2 regions of the Sporosarcina jeotgali genome follow, and region 2 is predicted to be linked to the other one. Evidence: a T-box and tRNA genes for the amino acid it is inferred to sense, from the RefSeq annotation. Region 2 holds a T-box; the other holds one or more tRNA genes.

Region 1 (4,257 bases), 1.2 Mb from region 2:
TATCTCCCCCAAGAGTCCACATCGACGGGGAGGTTTGGCACCTCGATGTCGGCTCATCGCATCCTGGGGCTGTAGTCGGTCCCAAGGGTTGGGCTGTTCGCCCATTAAAGCGGTACGCGAGCTGGGTTCAGAACGTCGTGAGACAGTTCGGTCCCTATCCGTCGCGGGCGCAGGAAATTTGAGAGGAGCTGTCCTTAGTACGAGAGGACCGGGATGGACACACCTCTGGTGTACCAGTTGTCTTGCCAAAGGCATCGCTGGGTAGCTATGTGTGGACGGGATAAATGCTGAAAGCATCTAAGCATGAAGCCCCCCTCGAGATGAGATTTCCCATTACGCAAGTAAGTAAGATCCCTCAAAGATGATGAGGTGGATAGGTCTGGTGTGGAAGCATGGCGACATGTGGAGCTGACAGATACTAATAGATCGAGGACTTTCCCAAATATAAGTTAAAGAATTGTGTGATTGTTTCGAGTTTCAATGTTGGTTTTATCCAGTTTTGAATGAACAAAAGTTCTTTCAAAAAAGTATTGCATTCTAATACTATGTAGTATATAATAGTAAATGTCCTTGAAACAGGACAAGCACATTTGTCTGGTAATGATGGCGAAGAGGTCACACCCGTTCCCATACCGAACACGGAAGTTAAGTTCTTCAGCGCCGATGGTAGTAGGGGGCTTCCCCTTGTGAGAGTAGGACGTTGCCAGGCAAGCGCAGTAATGCGTGATATATGGAGGATTAGCTCAGCTGGGAGAGCATCTGCCTTACAAGCAGAGGGTCGGCGGTTCGAGCCCGTCATCCTCCACCATACTTTGTGCCGGTGTAGCTCAACTGGTAGAGCAACTGACTTGTAATCAGTAGGTTGAGGGTTCAAGTCCTTTCGCCGGCACCACTTAGTACGAGCCATTAGCTCAGTTGGTAGAGCATCTGACTTTTAATCAGAGGGTCGCAGGTTCGAATCCTGCATGGCTCACCATTACTGTAATTAGATTACAGACTATCTAGAGATTATGCGGGTGTGGCGGAATTGGCAGACGCGCTAGACTTAGGATCTAGTGCCTTCGGGCGTGGGGGTTCAAGTCCCTTCACCCGCATCTCTTATGCGGAAGTAGTTCAGTGGTAGAATACGACCTTGCCAAGGTCGGGGTCGCGGGTTCGAATCCCGTCTTCCGCTCCACTGTAATTCACTAAGCATACCGTAAAGAAATAGTATATATGCGCCCGTAGCTCAATTGGATAGAGCGTCTGACTACGGATCAGAAGGTTGTGGATTCGACTTCTGCCGGGCGCGCCAATTTTTCTAATGTTAGATTTTGATTCGGGAAGTAGCTCAGCTTGGTAGAGCACTTGGTTTGGGACCAAGGGGTCGCAGGTTCGAATCCTGTCTTCCCGACCATCTTTTAAAGAGGGGCCTTAGCTCAGCTGGGAGAGCGCCTGCCTTGCACGCAGGAGGTCAGCGGTTCGATCCCGCTAGGCTCCACCAATCTTTAATATTCCATTTCATGGCGGCGTAGCTCAGCTGGCTAGAGCGTACGGTTCATACCCGTGAGGTCGGGGGTTCGATCCCCTCTGCCGCCATCCAAAGGACCTTTAGCTCAGTTGGTTAGAGCAGACGGCTCATAACCGTCCGGTCGCAGGTTCGAGTCCTGCAAGGTCCACCAGTATTGCTTTTTATTGCACGGAGGTATACCCAAGTTCGGCTGAAGGGATCGGTCTTGAAAACCGACAGGGGTGTCAAAACCCGCGGGGGTTCGAATCCCTCTACCTCCTCCATTTTTTCTTTAAATACCATTAAGAAGTGTCTTACAATTATCATTATCGCGGGGTGGAGCAAAGCGTCATACGAAGATGACGATTTGTAGAATTTCTTGAAAAGAAATTCGTAATCTTGCATAAGAAAATCTATAAGCGTTGCTTATGATATGTCTTACAATTATCATTATCGCGGGGTGGAGCAGTGGTAGCTCGTCGGGCTCATAACCCGAAGGTCACAGGTTCAAATCCTGTCCCCGCAACCAAATGGTCCCGTGGTGTAGCGGTTAACATGCCTGCCTGTCACGCAGGAGATCGCCGGTTCGATCCCGGTCGGGACCGCCATTTCTTGTAATACATAGTTTATTAAATCCTATGTGGCTCAGTAGCTCAGTCGGTAGAGCAAAGGACTGAAAATCCTTGTGTCGGCGGTTCGATTCCGTCCTGAGCCACCATTTATGCGGGTGTAGTTTAGTGGTAAAACCTCAGCCTTCCAAGCTGATGATGAGGGTTCGATTCCCTTCACCCGCTCCAAATTGGGCCTATAGCTCAGCTGGTTAGAGCGCACGCCTGATAAGCGTGAGGTCGGTGGTTCGAGTCCACTTAGGCCCACTATTCCGCAGTAGCTCAGTGGTAGAGCAATCGGCTGTTAACCGATCGGTCGTAGGTTCGAGTCCTACCTGCGGAGCCATATTACGGGGAAGTACTCAAGTGGCTCAAGAGGCGCCCCTGCTAAGGGTGTAGATCGCGAAAGCGGTGCGAGGGTTCGAATCCCTCCTTCTCCGCCATATTTGTTTGGCCCCTTGGTCAAGCGGTTAAGACACCGCCCTTTCACGGCGGTAACACGGGTTCGAATCCCGTAGGGGTCATACTTAAAAGTTCCTAGTTGCGATATCGCAACTAGGAACTTTTTTTGTTACTTGTTATCGGTGTAACTGTCTTTGCGACGATATGGAATGTCGCCTAACTCTGATTCGATTCCTTCCTCATCCAGTTCTTCTTCGTATGCTAACGTGGTATCCCCGCGAATGATGCCAGAAGGTTCACCCTCTAAGTTACTTGTGGCAATCACGTCAATGTCTTCCGTGCTTTCGTCTTCAATTGCAGTATCATATAGTGACTCGTAATCGTCATGATCTCCTGTAAAGTCAGAGGGAGTTTCTGACGTGCCTGATTTTGCGATTTCTTCAAAGCTGTCAATGGGATCTTTAAATACGCCTTCACGTCTATCCGAAAATGTATTAGGATTGGCCATCTTCAACAAATCATCTTCTACAGGGCGGTCGTCCGGAACTTCTTGGACCGCGTCATCTACGCAGAACGGTGTATAAGGAACCGCTTCGAGACGTTCGTAAGGAATTTCCTTGCCGCATTTCTCACATACTCCATATGAACCGTCTTTCATATTTTCTAATGCTTTTTGCACCTTCTCCAGCTCATCACTTGCATGTACATTCAGTGCCCTGTCTTTTTCCCGGTCATATAATTCTGTCCCCATATCTGCAGGGTGGTTGTCATAGGTGGACAGCTCTCCAATTTCCTCTCGTTGACTTTCTTCTACATCGGTTCGCTCTTCAGTCAAAGTCAGCTCATCCTGCAGACGGAGCAGCTCTTTTTTTAACGTCATTGTTTGGTCTTTAGTTAACATTACGTTCACGTCCTTTATGGATTTACGTTCTAGTATGATTCAGAACAGCAGAATTACTTATAGGTCAGCTGTTAATTCAATGATTTCCTTTTTTGCTGTGTTATTAAACCTTTTGCATTCCATTTACGAAATATGGATATCTGCATAAAAAAGAGGCTATTCCAGAAATCAGTTTACACTGACGCTGTACAGCCTCTTTTAATAACTCTTTAGTTTGTGGTAAGATGCCCAATCAGTAATCCGATTGCAAGCAGCAGGCAGAAGAACGTATTCGTTTGAGCTGTGTATTTCATTGCAGGCATAACTTGCAAAGGCAGCTCAAATTTCTTGAAAATTTTAATTGCGCTAATTGGTTTCTTTACACAAAGAATTACCAGAAGACTCCATGGTGTAAGTCCGCCAAAAAGTACAAGGGCAAAAATCCAAGCAAATGCGAGGACAAAGAATCCGGTTTGAATGCGAATTGCATTTGCACGTCCCAACAAAATCGCTAGTGTTTTTCTGCCGCCGAGTTTATCGCCCTCCAAATCGCGGATATTGTTCGCCATCATAATCGCAGCGACCAGTAAGACACTTGGGATCGACAGTAAGACTGCGCGCTCTGATACGGTTCCAGTCTGGATATAAAATGCGATAAGGACTAATAGCATCCCCATGACGACACCAGAGAACAGTTCGCCGAGCGGCGTGTAGGCGATTGGGTAAGGACCGCCTGTATAGAAGTATCCGATCGCCATAGATATCAGTCCGACTGCTGCAAGCCACCAAGAGGTCTGCATACAGATATAGATACCCAAGAGAACTGAAACACCGTATAAGCAAAGTGCCAAGTTTAAAATGGTTTTCGGATTTACTTT
Region 2 (4,257 bases):
AGCGGCTAAGCAGCAAGCAGCTCCAACAATGCCGGAGCGGAAGCCGAGTAAACAAACTTCCATGAAAAATGCTCCCCTGCCTAAACAGAATCGCAAGGAACCCCAGACTGGCGGGAACATTGTGAGCTTACAAAGCGTCCAAAAATCATCAAAAGTTATTTTAGTTGAGCCCCGTGTCTATGCAGAAGCACAAGATATCTCGGAACATCTGACCAGCAAACGTGCAGTCATAGTGAATTTACAGCGTATCGACCGTGAACAGGGAATTCGGATTGTTGATTTCCTTAGCGGTGCAGTGTATGCGTTGAATGGAGATATCCAGCGGATTGGCACAGATATTTTCCTTTGCGTTCCGGAAAACGTAGAAGTGAATGGCTCAATCTCCGACTATTTGAACGAAAGAAACTAAATGAGGTGTACCAACCGTAATGGCAGAATTATTAATTCGACTGTATCAAATAATTACGTATGCTCTTTCCATCTATTCCGTTTTACTCGTCATCTATATTTTGATGTCGTGGGTACCAGCTTCTCGAGAGACTAAGTTCGGCAGGATCCTAGCGAAAATTGCAGAACCTTATTTAGGATTCTTCCGGAACTTCATTCCTCCTCTTGGAATGATTGATATCTCCCCAATTATTGCGTTGTTTGCACTGCAGCTAATCGGGCAGGGTCTGACACCTGTATTTAATTTCTTTTTGCGTTTACTTTAATGCGTTGCATTTAACAATCATATTGTTGGACCAGTCCTCACGCTGTGGGGATTTTTCTATAAGGAGACGAGTACAATGGACGGCATCTTACAACACTTTAGAAAAGAAGAGCAGCCTTTTATTGAAATGGCGATGGACTGGGCAAGAGAGGTCGAGGATCTGTATTCTCCTAAATTGACCGACTTTCTAGATCCGCGTCAGCGTTTTATTGTGGAATCCGTTGTTAAGGGAAGCGGTTTGCTAGTGGCGGAGGATGGTGGATTTGAAGGGGCAGAGCGCAAGCGGATGCTCATTTATCCTGATTACTATGAACCGGCTCGCGAGGACTTTCAAATCGATGTTTTCGATGTGCGTTACGCATCCAAGTTCTTGACGCTGGAGCATCCTGCAATTTTAGGAGCATTGATGGGACTTGGTCTTGATCGTGCGAAATTTGGTGATATCCGGTTGAAAGACGGCGACGTCCAACTCGCAAGTGTATTGGAGCTAAGCACGTATTTGACTGCTAATTTCACATCTGCCGGTAAAGCTAAAATCCATTTGACTGAACTGTCCGATCGTGAAGACTGGATTACACTTGAGGAAGTGTGGCTGGAAGAAACCCAAATCATTAGTTCACTCCGGCTGGACACGGTCATCGCAGCGCTGTTGAATGTTGCGCGCCAGAAATCTTCTGCGTATATTCACGGCGGGAAAGTTAAAGTGAATTGGCGTGTGGTGGATCAGCCATCATTTGAGTTAAATGAATCAGATGTGCTTTCCATCCGTGGACATGGCCGGTTTAAAATGATTGCGATTGAAGGCAGGACTAAAAAGGATAAAATTCGTTTAGTAACTGGGAAGTTGGAATGATTTTTATGGACAGACTTTAGAAAAAGTCTGTTTTCTGTTATAGTCAACGATATAACGTATAACGAACATCAAAAGGGGAGAGACTTGCATGGCGCTTACACCAATTGATATACATAATAAAACGTTCGGCAGCAGATGGCGTGGATATGATGAAGATGAGGTTAATGAATTCCTCGAGCAGCTCATGAAAGACTATGAAAACTTGCTTGAAGAGAACAAAGAACTTACGCGTAAATTGAAAGAAACAGAAGATCAAGTTGCGCATTTCAATGCAATTGAAGAAACGCTGCAAAAATCGATTATGATCGCCCAAGAAGCTGCGGAAGATGTGCGCAGAAATTCTACTCAAGAGTCTAAGCTCATCATTAAAGAAGCGGAAAAGAATGCAGATCGCATCGTCAACGAAGCATTGTCACGTTCACGTGAAATTTCAATCGAGATTGAGGATTTGAAAAAGCAGTCTAAAGTATTCCGCAATCGCTTCCGCATGCTGATTGAAGCACAGCTGGATTTGGTGAAAATGGACGATTGGGACACGCTTCTCGATTATGAACAGAACACGAAACAGCTGGAAGCTGCAGCAGATAACGAGTAACAGACACTTGACTTTATGGGCTGTTCGCCCCTATAATATGGTTCATATTGAATGACAGGCATTGAAAGAGACAGTACTTTCCAAGTAGGCTGTGATTTAGCGAGTCGGGGATAGTGAGAGCCCGATTGCAGGTTGGAAAGGAAGATCACTCTGGAGCCGGATTGCAGCAGCAATCCCGGAGCACACCCCGTTACGGTGTTCGAGAGGCAGTCGTGATTTCTATACGGCTGCAACTAGGGTGGTATCGCGAGCACAGTCCTCGTCCCTTTTACAGGGACGGGGATTTTTTGATGTTTTATTTTTATTCAAAGAAATCAATTTGTCGACACGAAACACCGTCATTAATGAGTTATTATTTCAAAGGAGGAATTGGAATGGATTATAAAGACACGCTGCTTATGCCGAAAACTGACTTTCCGATGAGAGGCGGTTTACCGACGAAAGAACCGCAAATGCAAGAACAGTGGGAAAAAGACAACATGTATGCGAAAGTTCAGGAACGGACAAAAGGGAAACCGACGTTCATCTTGCATGACGGACCTCCATATGCAAACGGAGACCTCCACATGGGTCACGCGCTTAACAAAGTTCTGAAAGATATTATCGTGCGTCACAAATCCATGACGGGCTTCCATGCACCCTACGTTCCAGGCTGGGACACACACGGTCTGCCAATCGAACAGGCACTTGTGAACAAAGGTGTAAAGCGTAAAGAGCACAGCATTGCTGAGTTCCGTGAAATGTGTAAAGACTATGCACTTACTCAAATCGACAACCAGCGCACACAATTTAAACGTCTGGGTGTTCGCGGTGATTGGGATAATCCATACATCACATTAAAACCTGAATTTGAATCACGTCAAATTAAAGTATTCGGGGACATGGCGAAAAAAGGCTATATCTATAAAGGCTTAAAGCCTGTCTACTGGTCACCATCATCTGAAACAGCGTTAGCTGAAGCGGAAATTGAGTACCAAGACAAAAAGTCGCCATCCATCTACGTAAGCTTCCCGGTCCGTGATGGCAAAGGGGTATTAGAGTCGGACGTCACTATCTTAATCTGGACAACAACGCCATGGACAATTCCAGCAAACTTAGGAATTTCGGTACACCCTGACTTTGTTTATACAATTGTAGAAGCAAATGATAAAAAGTTCTTAGTTGCAAAAGACTTGGTCGAAGGTCTTGCTGCTGAACTAGGATGGGAAGATTACACGACAGCAGGGGAATTCAAAGGACGCGAACTCGAGCGCATCACTGCGAGTCACCCGATTTACGATCGTGAATCACTTGTGATGCTCGGTGAACACGTAACTGCTGATGCTGGTACGGGGTGTGTTCATACAGCTCCAGGACACGGTGAAGATGACTTCTACGTCGCGAAACAGTATGGACTTGGCGTCTTATCTCCAATTAACGACCGTGGGGTTATGACTGCAGAAGCCCCATTGTTTGAAGGACTATTCTATGAGGATGCAAACAAAGCCGTTACAGAAAAGCTTAAAGAAGTAGGAGCACTGGAAAAGCTTTCGTTCTTCACGCACTCATATCCGCATGACTGGCGTACGAAAAAGCCGGTTATTTACCGTGCTACTGCTCAGTGGTTTGCGTCGATTGAATCATTCCGGGATGAACTGCTTGAAGCGATCCGCAAAACGGACTTCACGCCGTCTTGGGGGGAGACACGACTCTATAACATGGTGCGCGACCGCGGAGACTGGTGTATTTCACGTCAGCGCGTGTGGGGTGTTCCGATTCCTGTGTTCTATGCAGAAGACGGCGAACCGATTATTACGGATGAAACAATCGATCACATCTCAACGTTGTTCCGTGAACACGGTTCTAACATTTGGTTCGAATGGGAGACGAAAGATTTGCTGCCGAAAGACTTCTCTCATGAAGGCAGCCCGAATGGAACATTTACGAAAGAAACGGACATTATGGACGTTTGGTTCGACTCAGGTTCTACACACCAAGGTGTTCTTGTGGAGCGTGATGATCTTTCATATCCAGCAGATCTCTATCTGGAAGGATCTGACCAGTATCGCGGATGGTTCAACTCATCTTTGACAACAAGTGTAGCAATTAACGGAATTG

What was found. A T-box is a leader RNA that pairs with one kind of tRNA and senses whether it is charged. The one in region 2 lies ahead of ileS (isoleucine--tRNA ligase), so its partner is inferred to be a tRNA-Ile.
Region 1: it encodes a tRNA-Ile, which carries the amino acid that the T-box ahead of ileS (isoleucine--tRNA ligase) is inferred to sense. The anticodon was not compared.

The regions. Positions count from the first base shown of each region.
Region 1 is NZ_CP116341.1:2,177,885-2,182,141, reverse strand. Features, by position in the region: rRNA gene PGH26_RS10845 (23S ribosomal RNA) at 1-442, shown strand, start outside; rRNA gene rrf (5S ribosomal RNA) at 594-709, shown strand; tRNA gene PGH26_RS10835 (tRNA-Val) at 733-808, shown strand; tRNA gene PGH26_RS10830 (tRNA-Thr) at 817-892, shown strand; tRNA gene PGH26_RS10825 (tRNA-Lys) at 901-976, shown strand; tRNA gene PGH26_RS10820 (tRNA-Leu) at 1,013-1,094, shown strand; tRNA gene PGH26_RS10815 (tRNA-Gly) at 1,103-1,177, shown strand; tRNA gene PGH26_RS10810 (tRNA-Arg) at 1,218-1,294, shown strand; tRNA gene PGH26_RS10805 (tRNA-Pro) at 1,320-1,396, shown strand; tRNA gene PGH26_RS10800 (tRNA-Ala) at 1,408-1,483, shown strand; tRNA gene PGH26_RS10795 (tRNA-Met) at 1,505-1,578, shown strand; tRNA gene PGH26_RS10790 (tRNA-Ile) at 1,585-1,661, shown strand; tRNA gene PGH26_RS10785 (tRNA-Ser) at 1,681-1,773, shown strand; tRNA gene PGH26_RS10780 (tRNA-Met) at 1,944-2,018, shown strand; tRNA gene PGH26_RS10775 (tRNA-Asp) at 2,022-2,097, shown strand; tRNA gene PGH26_RS10770 (tRNA-Phe) at 2,132-2,207, shown strand; tRNA gene PGH26_RS10765 (tRNA-Gly) at 2,213-2,286, shown strand; tRNA gene PGH26_RS10760 (tRNA-Ile) at 2,291-2,364, shown strand; tRNA gene PGH26_RS10755 (tRNA-Asn) at 2,369-2,443, shown strand; tRNA gene PGH26_RS10750 (tRNA-Ser) at 2,450-2,540, shown strand; tRNA gene PGH26_RS10745 (tRNA-Glu) at 2,550-2,621, shown strand; gene PGH26_RS10740 (TraR/DksA C4-type zinc finger protein) at 2,669-3,400, opposite strand; gene PGH26_RS10735 (1,4-dihydroxy-2-naphthoate polyprenyltransferase) at 3,610-4,257, opposite strand, start outside.
Region 2 is NZ_CP116341.1:983,682-987,938, forward strand. Features, by position in the region: gene PGH26_RS04565 (cell division protein SepF) at 1-409, shown strand, start outside; gene PGH26_RS04570 (YggT family protein) at 429-713, shown strand; gene PGH26_RS04575 (YlmH family RNA-binding protein) at 789-1,565, shown strand; gene PGH26_RS04580 (DivIVA domain-containing protein) at 1,654-2,160, shown strand; T-box leader at 2,213-2,430, shown strand; gene ileS (isoleucine--tRNA ligase) at 2,535-4,257, shown strand, end outside.